2 regions of the Streptosporangium sp. NBC_01639 genome follow, and region 1 is predicted to be linked to the other one. Evidence: riboswitches for the same ligand, from Rfam matches in the RefSeq annotation. Region 1 holds a riboswitch; the other holds the start of a gene.
What was found. Region 1 has a riboswitch for glycine ahead of gcvT (glycine cleavage system aminomethyltransferase GcvT). Riboswitches for the same ligand answer to the same signal wherever they lie in the genome.
Positions count from the first base shown of each region.

Region 2: linked by a shared signal. The riboswitch ahead of gcvP (aminomethyl-transferring glycine dehydrogenase) and the one ahead of gcvT (glycine cleavage system aminomethyltransferase GcvT) in region 1 are both predicted to bind glycine.

Region 1 is NZ_CP109272.1:2,719,798-2,726,680, reverse strand. Features, by position in the region: gene OHA77_RS12225 (hypothetical protein) at 1-1,564, opposite strand, end outside; gene OHA77_RS12220 (L-serine ammonia-lyase) at 1,695-3,071, opposite strand; gene gcvH (glycine cleavage system protein GcvH) at 3,151-3,540, opposite strand; gene gcvT (glycine cleavage system aminomethyltransferase GcvT) at 3,537-4,628, opposite strand; glycine riboswitch at 4,662-4,756, opposite strand; glycine riboswitch at 4,757-4,855, opposite strand; gene OHA77_RS12205 (gamma-glutamyl-gamma-aminobutyrate hydrolase family protein) at 4,946-5,641, opposite strand; gene OHA77_RS12200 (MFS transporter) at 5,822-6,883, opposite strand, start outside.
Region 2 is NZ_CP109272.1:325,693-332,575, reverse strand. Features, by position in the region: gene OHA77_RS01590 (mannose-1-phosphate guanyltransferase) at 1-1,309, shown strand, start outside; gene OHA77_RS01585 (FHA domain-containing protein) at 1,612-2,124, shown strand; gene OHA77_RS01580 (MerR family transcriptional regulator) at 2,151-2,801, shown strand; gene OHA77_RS01575 (bifunctional nuclease family protein) at 2,880-3,350, shown strand; gene OHA77_RS01570 (MerR family transcriptional regulator) at 3,495-4,115, shown strand; glycine riboswitch at 4,131-4,222, shown strand; gene gcvP (aminomethyl-transferring glycine dehydrogenase) at 4,381-6,883, shown strand, end outside.

The sequences.
Region 1 (6,883 bases):
CCGCCCGGATGCCCGGGGGCTCCGGCCACGGCCGGTCGTCCGTCCGCGCCGGCCGCCACAGGTCGTCCGCCTGCGCGTCCGGCGGCGGTGGCCAGGGCTGGTCGTCCGCCTGCGCGTCCGGCGGGTCGTCCGTCCGTGCGCCGGCCGGGGCGGTCGGTGTCCGCCTGCCGAAGGCCAGCCCCGCGGCCAGGCAGAGCAGCGGCAGGGCGGGCACCACGTAGCGGTGGTCGAAGGCCGCGATGAAGGGCGGCAGGACCAGCAGCACGGTTCCGGTGGCCCACGGCATCAGCGCGGTGCCGCCGAGCCGCCGCCGGCGGATCAGGATACCGGCGAGGCCGATCAGCAGGACCACGGCGACGAGCGGGCCACGCAGGGAGCCGTACGCCTGGTAGGCGCGCAGCCAGCCGGCGTAGGGCTCGACGAGGGAGGGTGCGCCGGAGGAGCCCTGGTAGGCCACCGTCAGCTCTTCGGCCGTCTTCCCCCGGGAGGCGGTCCCCTTGGCGAAGGGCTTGGCCGTCTCGGGGAAGACGTAGGCGCTCTGCGGGCCGGGGGTGGGGTAGACCCGGCGTTCCCAGTCGAAGATGTGGGCCACGTCGGACAGGCCTGCCCGCAGGAAGTCCAGGGGCTGGGCCTTGATGGCCTGGACGGCGAAGTCGCCGGCGAGCCTGTCGCGTTCGGCCCAGCTGCCCTTGATCTTGTTGAGCGGTGACGCGCCGTCCCAGATGTAGACCGGTGGCGGTTTGCGCTCGCTCACCGGCTCGGTGGGGCAGAGCGCCGCCTCCGGTCCGGGGGGCCTGATCGTCGCGCAGTCGGCGAAGGTCACCGTACGGGCCCACAGGAAGGCGTTTCCCCGGGTCAGTCCGTAGCTGCCGTACTCGGACTCGAACCAGACGGCGTAGGCGCCCAGGCCGATCGCGGCGGCCAGCGTGGTGGCGACGACGGCTTTCCATCCGGCACGGCCGATCACCAGGCAGACCAGCACCACGGCGATTAACGGCAGCCCGATCGTCCGGGTGGCGGTCGCGGCGGCCAGCAGAAGCCCGGCCGGCAGGGCGGCCCAGACCGGTGGCCGCCGCCGCCACAGCAGCAGCGTGACCGCGGCGACCGCCAGGAACTCCATCAGCAGGTCGGCCATGACGAGGTGTTCGAGCTGGATCTGGTGGACGTCCAGCAGCGCCGGCAGCGCGGCGAGCGTCGCGCCCCACCCCGGCAGGCCGCCCAGGCGGCGGAGCAGGAGGTAGACGCAGGCGGCCACGGCCAAGCCGAGCAGATGCTGGACGACGGCCACGGCCTGGATGCTCGAAAGCGGCTGCAGCGCCCACAGGAACAGCGAGTAGCCGGAGGGGCGCGACTCCATGGGGCGCGGGTCGAGGCCCCCGCCGAGATAGACGAAGGAGTCGGCCCAGAACCACAGGGCCGGCCGGTAGCCGAGCACGGCCAGGGCCCGCAGCCCGCCTCCGGCCACCAGGGCGGCCAGGAAGAGCCAGTGGGCGCGGAGGAAACGGAGGAGGCGGTTCGCCGGGCGCGCTCCCGGTGAGTCCGCCGGGCGTGCTCCCGCTGACACCGCAACCTCCCAAGCCTCCGCGACAAGGTCACCCAGCATAGGTGCGGGGCAGGGTGATCCTGTACGGGATGGGGAAGTTCATGCCGATTGATCTATTTGTCCACGGGGCGACTGCGGCCAGTCGCCCCGCTCAGCACTCGATGACGTTGACGGCCAGGCCGCCCCGGCTCGTCTCCTTGTACTTGTCCAGCATGTCCCGGCCGGTGTCGCGCATCGTCTTGATCGCCTTGTCCAGGGCCACGAAGTGCCGGCCGTCGCCGCGCAGCGCGATCCGGGCGGCGGTGATGGCCTTGATCGCGCCCACCGCGTTCCGCTCGATGCACGGGATCTGCACCAGGCCGCCGATCGGATCGCAGGTCAGGCCCAGGTTGTGCTCGATGCCGATCTCGGCGGCGTTCTCCACCTGTTCCGGGGTGCCGCCCAGGACCTCGGTGAGACCGGCGGCGGCCATCGAGCAGGCCGAGCCGACCTCCCCCTGGCAGCCGACCTCGGCGCCGGAGATGGAGGCGTTCTCCTTGAACAGCACGCCGATCGCCCCGGCGGTGAGCAGGAAACGGATCACACCCTCGTCGTCGGACGTGGGGGTGAAGCGGTTGTAGTAGGTCAGCACCGCCGGGATGATGCCCGCGGCGCCGTTGGTGGGGGCGGTGACGATCCGGCCGCCGGCGGCGTTCTCCTCGTTCACCGCGAGGGCGTACAGTGTGACCCAGTCCATGGTCTGCAGCGGGTCCTTCTCCGGGGACTCGCTCTGCAGCCGCCGGTGGAGCTGGTGGGCCCGGCGCCTGACCTTCAGCCCGCCGGGCAGCACGCCTTCCTTGGCGGTGCCGCGCCGGACGCACTCGGCCATGACGTGCCACAGGCTCAGCAGCCGGTCGCGGATCTCCCGCTCCGAACGGCCGAAGGCCTTCTCGTTCTCCAGCATCAGCCCGGAGATCGACAGGCCGGTCTCCGCACACTGGGCGAGCAGTTCGGCGGCGGTGGTGAAGGGGTGGGGCAGGACGGTGTCGTCGGCCTTGATCCGGTCGGCGCCGGTGGCGTTCTCGTCCACGACGAAGCCGCCGCCCACCGAGTAGTAGACCTTCTCCCGGATCGGTTCGCCGGCCTCGGAGAAGGCGGTGAAGCGCATGCCGTTGGGGTGGTGCGGCAGCGAGATCTTGCGCTCGAAGACGAGATGCTCGCCGACCACGAAAGGTATCTCGCGGGAGCCGTACAGGGAGATCGTCCCGGACGCGCGCATGGCGGCCAGCCGCTCGTCGACGGTGTCGACGTCGACGACCTCGGGCTTCTCACCGGACAGTCCGAGCAGTACGGCCTTGTCGCTGCCGTGGCCCTTGCCGGTCAGCCCGAGCGAGCCGTACAGGATCACTTCGACCCGGGCGGTCTTCTCCAGGAGCCCGTCCTGGTCGAGCCCCCGGGCGAACTTGTGTGCGGCGGCCATCGGTCCGCCGGTGTGCGAGCTGGACGGGCCGATTCCGATCTTGAAGAGATCGAAGACGCTGATCGCCATCTGTCTGGTCCCTGCTTTCACATCGCCGTGATCGTGCGTGCCCGGTGGCGCGCACGATCACGGCATGAGAGAAGAATTTTCAGGATTCGCCGGAAGTGAGCGCCGTGTACTCCTCGGCGGACAGCAGGTCGTCGGCGTTGCCCTCAAGGCGGATGCGGAACAGCCAGCCCTCGCCGTAGGAGTCGCTGTTGACCAGGGACGGGTCGTCCACGACGGCCTGGTTGACCTCGACCACCTCGCCGCTCACCGGGGCGAAGATGTCGCTCACCGACTTGGTCGACTCGACCTCGCCGATCGCGTCGCCGGTGCCGATCGTCGCACCGACCTCGGGGACCTGCACATAGACCACGTCACCCAGCGCGTCGGCGGCGTAGGCGGTGATGCCCACCGTGAGGGTCAGGCCGTCGTCGACACCCGCGACCCACTCGTGCTCCTTGGTGTACTGCAGGTCCTCGGGAATGCTGCTCACTTTTTCCTCCTGTAGAAAGGCAGGTCGACGATGTCGACCGGTTCATGATTACCCCGGATGTCCACCGCCAGACCGGCGGACAGGCCGTTGTCCACGTAGGCCATGGCGATGGGCCTGCCCAGTGACGCCGAGGGCGCTCCGCTGGTGACCACGCCGGCGACGGCGCCGTCACCGGCGACGACCACCGGGTATCCGTGGCGGGGCACCCTGCGGCCGGTCGCGACCAGTCCGACCAGGCGGCGGGCCGGCGGGACGTCCTTGAGCGGTTCCAGGGCGGCCCGGCCGACGAAGTCACCCGGCTTGTCAAACCTCACCACACGGCCGAGCCCCGCGTCGAACGGGGTGAGATCGGCTGACAGTTCGTTTCCGTAGAGCGGCATACCCGCTTCCAGCCGGAGGGTGTCGCGCGCGGACAGCCCGGCGGGCCGCAGCCCGTACGGCTCGCCGGCCTTGGTGAGCGCGGCCCAGAGCGGCTCGGCGTCGTCGGCCGCGACGAACAGCTCGAAGCCGTCCTCTCCGGTGTACCCGGTGCGGGCGACGAGGGCGTCGCGGCCGGCGACGACGGCGGGCAGACCGGCATAGTACTTGAGCCCGTCGAGGTCGGCGTCGGTCAGCTCGCCCAGGATGGCGCGGGAGTGCGGGCCCTGGACCGCGACCAGCGCGTACTGCTCGGAGCGGTCCTCCACCACGGCGTCGAAGGCCGTGGCGCGCCCGGTGAGCTCGGCGGCGACCCGGGGGTAGTTGGAGGCGTTGGCGACGACCATGAACTCGTCGTCGGCCAGGCGGTAGACGATCAGGTCGTCCAGCACGCCGCCCGCCGGGTCGACGATCATCGTGTAGCGGGCGCGGCCAGGCTCCAGGGCGGATATGTAGCCGACCAGGGCGTAGTCCAGGGCCTCGCCGGCCTGGGGGCCGGTCACGAAGATCTCCCCCATGTGGGACAGGTCGAACAGGCCCGCCGCCTGGCGGACCGCGTTGTGCTCGGTGGACTCGCTACCGTAGCGGAGCGGCATCAGCCAGCCCGCGAAGTCGGTCAGCGTCGCACCGAGGGCCTCGTGGACGCCGCGCAGCGGCGTAGGTCGGGACATGTTCGCACCTCAGGCAGGGGACAGATGAGAGCATCCTCCCCCTCTGTCATCGATGCCTGAGAGCTTCGCCCGTTTTTTGCCGGACTTTCACCTTCGGCGAGGCCACCGGGCCTGCTTTCCAGAGAGCACCTACCCGCACGGTCCTTTGCCTTGAGAGGTTTGCGGGGAGGGCTTGCTCCTTCAGGGGTCCTGGCCTGGATGTCAGGACGCTCTCCCGCACGGGATTCATCGGTGTCGCGACCAGCCTAACCGTCCGCACCGGCCGAGCGAAATCCTCGGAGCGATGTGTTTCTCGGCGCCGTGGACGGCCGTACAGGTCAGGGACGGGTCTGCCGTACGAGTTCCTCGAACAGCAGGCTCTCGTCGTCGGCCTCGGGGTGCCACTGGACGGCGACGGCGAACGGGTGGTCCGCCAGCTCCACCGCCTCCACCGTGCCGTCCTCGGCGTGGGCGGTCGCGGTCAGGCCCGACCCCAGCCGGTCGGCGGCCTGGTGGTGGTAATGGGCCACGTCCACGCTCTCGGAACCGAGGATCTTGGCGAGCCGGCTGCCGGGGACCGGCCGCACCGGCATCCGGCCGAACCGCCCGGGGGCCGGGGCGTGCCCGCCGTGGCCGACCACGTCGGGCAGGTGCTGGCGCAGGCTGCCGCCGAGGGCGACGTTGAGGACCTGAAGCCCCCGGCAGACCCCCAGGAACGGGATGCCCCGCTCCAGGGCCGCCCGCGCCAGCCCGGTCTCCGCGTCGTCGCGGAACGTCCGGACATGACTGGTCCGCTCGTGCGGGGCCGCGCCGTACCGGGCCGGATCGACGTCTCCGCCGCCGGCCAGGATCAGCCCGTCCAGCCGTCCGGCCAGCGCGGCGGGGTCGCCCGCCGGGGGCAGGATCACCGGCTGCCCGCCCGCGCGGACCACATGGTCGACATAGGTGTACGGCAGGAGCGCGGCGGTCATCTCCCAGACGGTGAACTTCGCGGGCTCGACGTAGCAGGTGATGCCGATGACGGGACGGGACATGATCTCTTTCTCGCAGGGTGCCGGGACGCGGGCCACCTGCCCGCGTCCCGGCACGCTATCGATGCCAGGGCATGGCGCGGGCAACGGGAGGCCCTGCCTATGGCAGTCCAGGGTCTTCGTGCCGTGGCCCGCTCCGATCGGCTGGATCACCGAGAACGGCACCGCCGCCGCAGACGGCGATCAGCGGGTCGCGAGGATCTCCTCGTCCTGTGGCGCGGCGGTGGAACGGGGTCGCAGATTGAGGACGACGAGTAGCCCGGCGACCATTCCGGCCGCGGTCAGCAGTACGACGAGGAATTCGCCGTCTGCGGTGGCGGCGCGCAGCGCCTGGCCGGTCTTGCCCTCGGTACCGATGTCGGCGATCACCGTGAAGATCGCCAAGCCGATGGCGTTGCCGATGTTGAGGGTGGTGGAGGCGACGCCGTTGGCGATGCCTTGCTCATGGGCCGCGGTGCCGGTGGCGGAGGCGATCCACATGGCGGTCCAGACGATGCCCTGTCCCACCCCGGAGACGATGAGCCCGGGCACCAGCAGGCCGTAGCCGGCGCCTGCGTCGAAGCCGAAGGCGAGCCCGGCCGTGCCGACCACGCCGACGACGAAGCCGATCAGCAGCGTGCCGCGGTTGCCGATCCGGGTGGCGAGGCGCTCGCCGAGCTGGGTGCCGGTGGCGATGGCGAGGGAGGGGATGAGGAAGGCGAGCCCGGTCTGCAGGGCGCTGTAGCCGTGCACGCTCTGCATCAGGACGGTGAGGAAGTAGGGCAGGACGCCGAAGGTCGCCATATAGATGAAGGTGACCGTCATGCCGACGGTCAGGCTGCGGTTGCGGAACAGCCGGAACGGCATCAGCGGATCGGCGCTGCGAGCCTCGACGACCACGAAGAGCGCCAGCAGCGCCGCGGCCAGCACGAAGGCGCCGATCACCAACGGGTTGCCCCAGCCCAGTTCGGGTCCCTCGACAAGGGCGAAGACCAGCAGAGTGGCACCACCGGTGGCGCTGAGCGCACCCGGGAAGTCGAACTTGCGGCGCGGGCCCTGGGCGGAGTCGCGGGGGACGACGTACAGGGCGGCCAGCGCGACGAGCCCGGCGAGGGGGACGTTGACGTAGAAGACGGCGGGCCAGCCGAAGTTCTCGGTGAGCACGCCGCCGAGCAGCGCGCCGAGGGTCAGGCCGCTGGCTCCGGCGCCGCCCCAGACCGCGAGCGCCCGGTTGCGCTGGGGGCCCTCGGCGAAAAGGGTGTTGAT
Region 2 (6,883 bases), 2.4 Mb from region 1:
CACCCCCGAGCTGTGCGTACGGCTGGCCAGCGCCTACGCCACCACGCTCAAGAAGGGCGCATCGGTGATCACTTCCCGTGACTCCTCCCGCGCCGCGCGGGCGTTGAAGCGGGCCGTGATCAGCGCCCTGAACGCCAGCGCGATCAACGTGCTCGACCTGGAGGCCGCTCCGCTGCCGGTCTCCCGCTTCCACACCGCCAGGGAGAACGCCGTCGGCGGCATCGCGTTGCGCACCACCCCGGGAGACCCGCAGAGCGTGGACATCGTCTTCATGGACGAGCGCGGCGCCGACCTGTCCCAGGCGGCCCAGCGCAAGCTGGACCGGGTCTTCTCCCGGCAGGAGTTCCGCCGCGCCTTTCCCGGCGAGATCGCCGAACTCAGCTTCCCCGCCCGGGCGGTCGAGGACTACACCCACGAACTGCTGCGCTGCGTCGACATGACCGGGGTGCGCGACGCGGACATGAAGGTCGTGGTCGACTGCGCGGGCGGCACCTCCTCGCTGGTGCTCCCGAGCCTGCTCGGTCGGGTCGGAGTGGACGTGCTCACCGTCAACAACCGGCTGGACGACGCCTCGCCCACCGAGACCCTCGCCGAACGCCGGCGTGACCTGCAACGCCTGTCGGAGCTCGTCAGCTCCTCCAGGGCGGCCTTCGGGGTGCGGTTCGACCCGGTGGGGGAGCGGGTCGCACTGGTCGACGAGATGGGTCAGCTGATCAGCGAGGAGCGCGCCCTGCTGGTCGTGCTGGACCTGATCGCGGCCGAGCGGTGCGGTGGCCGGGTGGCGCTGCCGGTCACCACCACCCGGGTGGCCGAGCAGGTCTCCCGGTTCCACGGGGTGCAGGTCGAGTGGACGTCCACCGCGATCGACGCGCTCACCGCCGCCGCCCGCGGCCAGGACGTGATCTTCGCGGCGGACGGGCGGGGCGGCTTCATCGTGCCCGAGTTCGGTCCCACGGTGGACGGGCTGGCGGTGTTCCTGCGCCTGCTCGGCCTGGTCGCCAGGACACGGCTGTCGCTCAGCCAGATCGACGCCAGGATCCCCGAGGCCAAGCTGCTGCGCCGTACGGTCCCCACCCCCTGGGCGGCGAAGGGGGTGGTGATGCGCTCGGTGATCGAGGCGGCGGAGCGACACCGCATCGACACCACCGACGGGGTGAGGGTGGTGGCCGAGGACGGGAGCTGGGCGCTGGTGCTGCCCGACCCGGCCGAGGCCGTCACCCATCTGTGGGCCGAGGGGACCGACGTCGACTCCGCGCAGAGCCTGCTCGAACACTGGGCGCGGGTGGTGGAGGAGGCGGCGTCCACATGAGGGCGCTCCGGACGTGCCGGCGGGGGAGAAGGGCCGCTGCCACCCGCCGCGGTTCGGCCGCGGGCACGGCCGGTGCGGCCAGGTGCGACGAACTCCGCGCGGCGACGTGGACCGGAGGCGCCGCCCGGCTGTAACTTTGTCTCCGACCGAACCCGCGGTCGAGCGTCTGCCTTGATCTTTGCTTCTCGACGGTGTATGTTGCGGCATTCGCAGTCTGAGAAAATACTTGAGAAGCGAAGAAGCGAGGCGCGCATCCCTGAGCACCGTTGCCGCGTCTTCGCGGTAGGAGGCCGAGCCGATCGATGCCGAGCGTCTACTGCACGCAGTGCGGTCATGCCAACCCTGAGGATGCCCGTTTCTGCTCCCGATGCGGGTCGCCGCTGACCAAGTCCGACTCACCCGGAGACAGCACGTCCACCATTTCCCTCTCCGGGATCGAGGCCTACGAGGCGGAGACCGGAGAGACGCTTCTCGCCGAGCGGCAAGCCGTCGAGCAGTTGCCCCCGGGCTCCGCTCTGCTGGTGGCCATGCGTGGTCCCAACGCCGGTAGCCGCTTCCTGCTGGACAGCGAGCTCACCACCGTGGGCCGCCACCCCGAGAGCGACATCTTCCTCGACGACATCACCGTGTCGCGCCGTCACGTGGAGTTCTACCGGCGTGGGGGCGGGGTTTTCACCGTCCGCGACGTCGGCAGCCTGAACGGCACCTACGTGAACCGCGAACGGATCGAAGAAGTCCCGCTGTACGGCGGGGACGAGGTCCAGATCGGCAAGTTCCGGCTGGTCTTCCTCACCCGTGGCGCCGCTGGAGGATGATGAGCACGCAGGCCGCTCGTGCGCACATGAGCATCGGGGAGGTGCTCGCTCTCCTGCAGGGCGAGTTCCCCGATGTCAGCATCTCCAAGATCCGTTTCCTGGAGGGCGAGGGGCTGATCGAGCCGGAGCGCAGTCCCTCCGGCTATCGGAAGTTCACCTACGCCGATGTCGAGCGGCTTCGCTACATCCTCAGCGAGCAGCGTGACCGCTATCTGCCGCTGCGTGTCATCAAGGACCGTCTCGAGGCGGCCGACCGCGAGGAGCGCCCGCCGGCGCCCCCGCGCGCCGTGCCCGACGACGCGCCCGCCGAGGTCCGTCTCACCCGTGAGGAGCTGCTCGCCGCCGCCGAGCTGACCGAGGAGACCCTCGCCGAGCTTGAGGACTACGGCCTGCTCGCCGCGGTGGCCCGCTACTACGACGCCGAGGCGCTGGCCGTTGCCCGCAGCGTCGGGGCCCTCAGCGCCTTCGGGCTGCGCGCCCGCCATCTGCGGGCGGTCAAGGCCGCGGCCGAGCGCGAGGCCGGGCTCGTGGAGCAGGCCGTCGCGCCGCTGCTGCGCCGCCGCGGGCCCGGTGCCATCGACCGGGCCGACGAGACGGCCCGGGAGATTTCCGGTCTCCTGCTGGAATTGCACGCCTCGCTGCTGCGTTCCGGCGTGCGCGGGGTCCTGGGCCGGTGACAACCTGACCAGGCACTCGTACCTCGCGAGTGTTACGTTGAACAAACCGGTCGGAATCCAGCGAAGACGGAGCAGCCCGTGTTGCAGATGGAGGTCGTGGGCGTTCGGGTTGAGATGCCCTCCAACCAGCCAATCGTCCTGCTGAAGGAGGCACAAGGGGAGCGTTATCTGCCGATCTGGATTGGTATGACGGAGGCGACGGCGATCGCCATGGCCCAGGCCGAGGAGCCACCGCCGCGGCCGCTCACCCATGACCTGTTCCGGGACGTGCTCGACGGTCTCGGTGTCCGCCTGAACACGGTCAACATCGTCGCGCTCCGTGACGGGATCTTCTTCGCCGACCTGGTCTTCTCCAACGGGGTCGAGGTGAGTGCCCGCCCCTCGGACTCGATCGCCCTGGCACTCCGCACGGGCGCCCGAATCTTCGCCAGCGAGGACGTGGTCCGGGAGGCCGGGGTGCTCATCCCCGACGACCAGGAGGACGAGGTGGAGAAGTTCAGGGAGTTCCTTGACACAATCACGCCTGAGGACTTCGGTCGCGCGGGGTAGGAATTTCGGTGCATTTACGCTTCACGACGCGCCGGGTGGGGTCGTTGACTGATCTTGGCCCCAGTCCTACGGTGCAAGTGAAACCCGTGGTCGTGCGTAAACCCCCAGATCAGGCCGCGGGATGAGAGAAAGCCGGAGGTCCGCGTGGCGGTCAGCAGCGGCGAGGATAGAAACGCCGATCAGGATGACCCGGAACGGCGCCAGTCGGCACGTCAGCGCGCGGGTGAAGAGGGTCTGCTGTTCGACGGGCAGCCGGTGAAACCGCCGGCCGACATCGGATATCGGGGCCCCACCGCCTGCGCGGCGGCCGACATCACCTATCGGCAGTTGGACTACTGGGCGCGCACCGGCCTGGTCGAGCCCACCGTGAGAGCGGCCCACGGCTCGGGTTCCCAGAGGCTCTACGGCTTTCGCGACATCCTGGTGCTCAAGGTCGTCAAACGACTGCTCGACACCGGTGTCTCCCTCCAGCAGATCCGCATCGCCGTACAGCACCTCCGTGACCGCGGCGTCAACGACCTCGCCCAGATCACGCTGATGAGCGACGGGGTGAGCGTCTACGAGTGCACCTCGCCCGACGAGGTCATCGACCTGCTCCAGGGGGGACAGGGCGTGTTCGGCATCGCGCTCGGCCGGGTGTGGCAGGAGGTGGAGGGCTCCCTCGCGGATCTTCCCGGCGAGCGCGCGGAGTCCGACCAGGGCCCTTCAGGCGATCATCACGCCGATGAGCTGGCCCGCCGACGCAGGGCTCGCCGCACGGGGTAAAGTTGGTCTCGCTGCTGACGCTGTGCGGGAGAGACCCCGACAGGATCGGGGCGCCGAAGGAGCAACCTCCCCGGAATCTCTCAGGCACCCGGTACCGCACGGACGAGGCGACTCTGGAAAGCAGGTGCGTCCGCCAGGCGCATCTCACCGACGGTGCAAACCTCCCCGGCGGGGACGGTGAAGCTCTCAGGTCGAGATGACAGAGGGGGAGATCCGGCATACGCCCGCGCCCAGCGCCGGTCTCCACCGCCTCGGAAGGCTTTCCATGACCGACCTGTCACCGCTCAGCGAGCTCATCTCCCCGCCGTTCGCCACCCGGCACATCGGGCCTGCGGACGCCGACCAGACCCGCATGCTGGAGGCGGTCGGATTCGCCTCCACCGCCGACCTCGTCGCGATGACCGTGCCGGAGGCGATCCGGGCCAAGGACCGGCTGCGGCTGCCCCCGGCGGCCAGTGAGACCGAGGCCATCGCCGAGTTGCGCGCCCTGGCCGCCCGTAACACGGTGCTCACCTCGATGATCGGCCTGGGATACCACGACACGGTCACCCCGGCCGTCATCCGCCGCAACCTGCTGGAGAACCCGGGCTGGTACACCGCCTACACGCCCTACCAGCCGGAGATCTCCCAGGGCCGCCTGGAGGCCCTGATCAACTTCCAGACGGTCGTCTCCGACCTGACCGCGCTCGACGTCTCCGGCGCCTCCCTGCTGGACGAGGCCACCGCCGCCGCCGAGGCGATGACCCTGGCCCGGCGCGCCGGCCGCGGCCCGTCCGCCGTGTTCGTGGTGGACGCCGACGCGCTGCCGCAGACCAAGGCCGTGCTGCGCACCAGGGCCGAGCCGCTCGGCATCGAGCTGGTCGAGAGCGACTTCACCTCCGAGCTTCCCGAGTGCTTCGGCGTGCTCGTGCAGTACCCGGGTGCCAGTGGCCGGGTCAGGGACTTCCGCTCCATCGCCGAGGCCGCCCATGCGCGCGGCGCCCAGGTGGTCGCCGCCGCCGACCTGCTCGCCCTCACCCTGCTCGCCGCCCCCGGTGAGCTCGGCGCCGACATCGCGATCGGCTCCTCGCAGCGTTTCGGTGTCCCGCTGGGCTTCGGCGGCCCGCACGCGGCCTACATGGCCGTCCGCGACGGCCTGCAGCGGCAGATGCCCGGCCGGCTGGTGGGCGTCTCCCAGGACGCCGACCAGCGCCCCGCCTACCGGCTCGCGCTGCAGACCCGCGAGCAGCACATCCGCCGTGAGAAGGCGACCAGCAACATCTGCACCGCGCAGGTGCTCCTCGCGGTGATCGCGGGCATGTACGCCGTCTACCACGGCCCCGAGGGACTGCGCCGGATCGGCCGGCGCATCCACCGGCATGCCGTCGTTCTCGCCGCGGGCCTCCGCCACGGGGGTGTCGAGGTCGTGCACGACGACTTCTTCGACACCGTGCTCGCCCGCGTGCCCGGCCGCGCGGCCCAGGTCGTCGCGGCGGCCCGCGACAACGGCGTGAACCTTCGGCTGGTCGACGCCGACCACATCGGGGTGACCTGCGACGAGCGGACCGAGCTCATCCACCTGGAGCAGGTCCTGGCCGCCTTCGAGGTCAGCGGCGCCGTGCTGACCGACCTGGACGCGGCCGCCCACGACGCGCTGCCCGTCTCCCTGGCGCGGGTCAGCGACTACCTGACCCACCCGGTCTTCCACAGCCACCGGTCCGAGACGGCCATGCTGCGATACCTGCGCAAGCTGCAGGACAAGGACATCGCCCTCGACCGATCGATGATCCCGCTGGGCTCCTGCACCATGAAGCTCAACGCGACCACCGAGATGGAGCCGATCACCTGGCCGGAGTTCGCCGGCCTGCACCCCTATGCCCCGGAGGACCAGGCCGGCGGCTACCTTGAGCTGATCGGGGAACTGGAGGGCTGGCTGGCCGAGGTCACCGGCTACGACGCCGTGTCGATCCAGCCCAACGCCGGTTCCCAGGGCGAGTTCGCCGGTCTCCTCGCGATCCGCGCCTACCACAGGGCACGCGGCGAGTCCGGCCGGAACGTCTGCCTGATCCCGTCCTCCGCGCACGGCACCAACGCCGCCAGCGCGGTCATGGCGGGCATGCGCGTCGCCGTGGTCGCCTGTGACGACAACGGGAACGTGGACCTCGACGACCTCGATGCCAAGATCGACAAGCACCGCGACCAGCTCGCCGCGATCATGGTGACCTATCCCTCCACGCACGGCGTCTACGAGGAGACGATCACCCAGATCTGCGAGCGGGTGCACGAGGCCGGCGGCCAGGTCTACGTCGACGGCGCCAACCTCAACGCCCTGGTCGGCCTGGCCAAGCTGGGCGAGTTCGGCGCCGACGTCTCGCACCTGAACCTGCACAAGACCTTCTGCATCCCGCACGGCGGTGGCGGCCCCGGTGTCGGTCCCGTCGCGGTCCGCGCACATCTCGCCGACTACCTGCCGGGCCATCCGCTGCGCGGGGAGTCGCCGGTCGGTCCCGTCTCGGCGGCGCCGTACGGCTCGGCGGGCATCCTGCCCATCTCCTGGGCCTACATCCGGATGATGGGCGGCGAGGGGCTCAAGGCGGCCACCGAGCAGGCCATCCTGTCGGCCAACTACCTGGCCCGCAGGCTCAGCCCGCACTACCCGGTCCTCTACACCGGCCGCGGCGGCCTGGTGGCGCACGAGTGCATCATCGACCTGCGCCAGATCACCAAGGAGACCGGCGTGACCGTCGACGACGTCGCGAAGCGCCTCGTCGACTACGGTTTCCACGCGC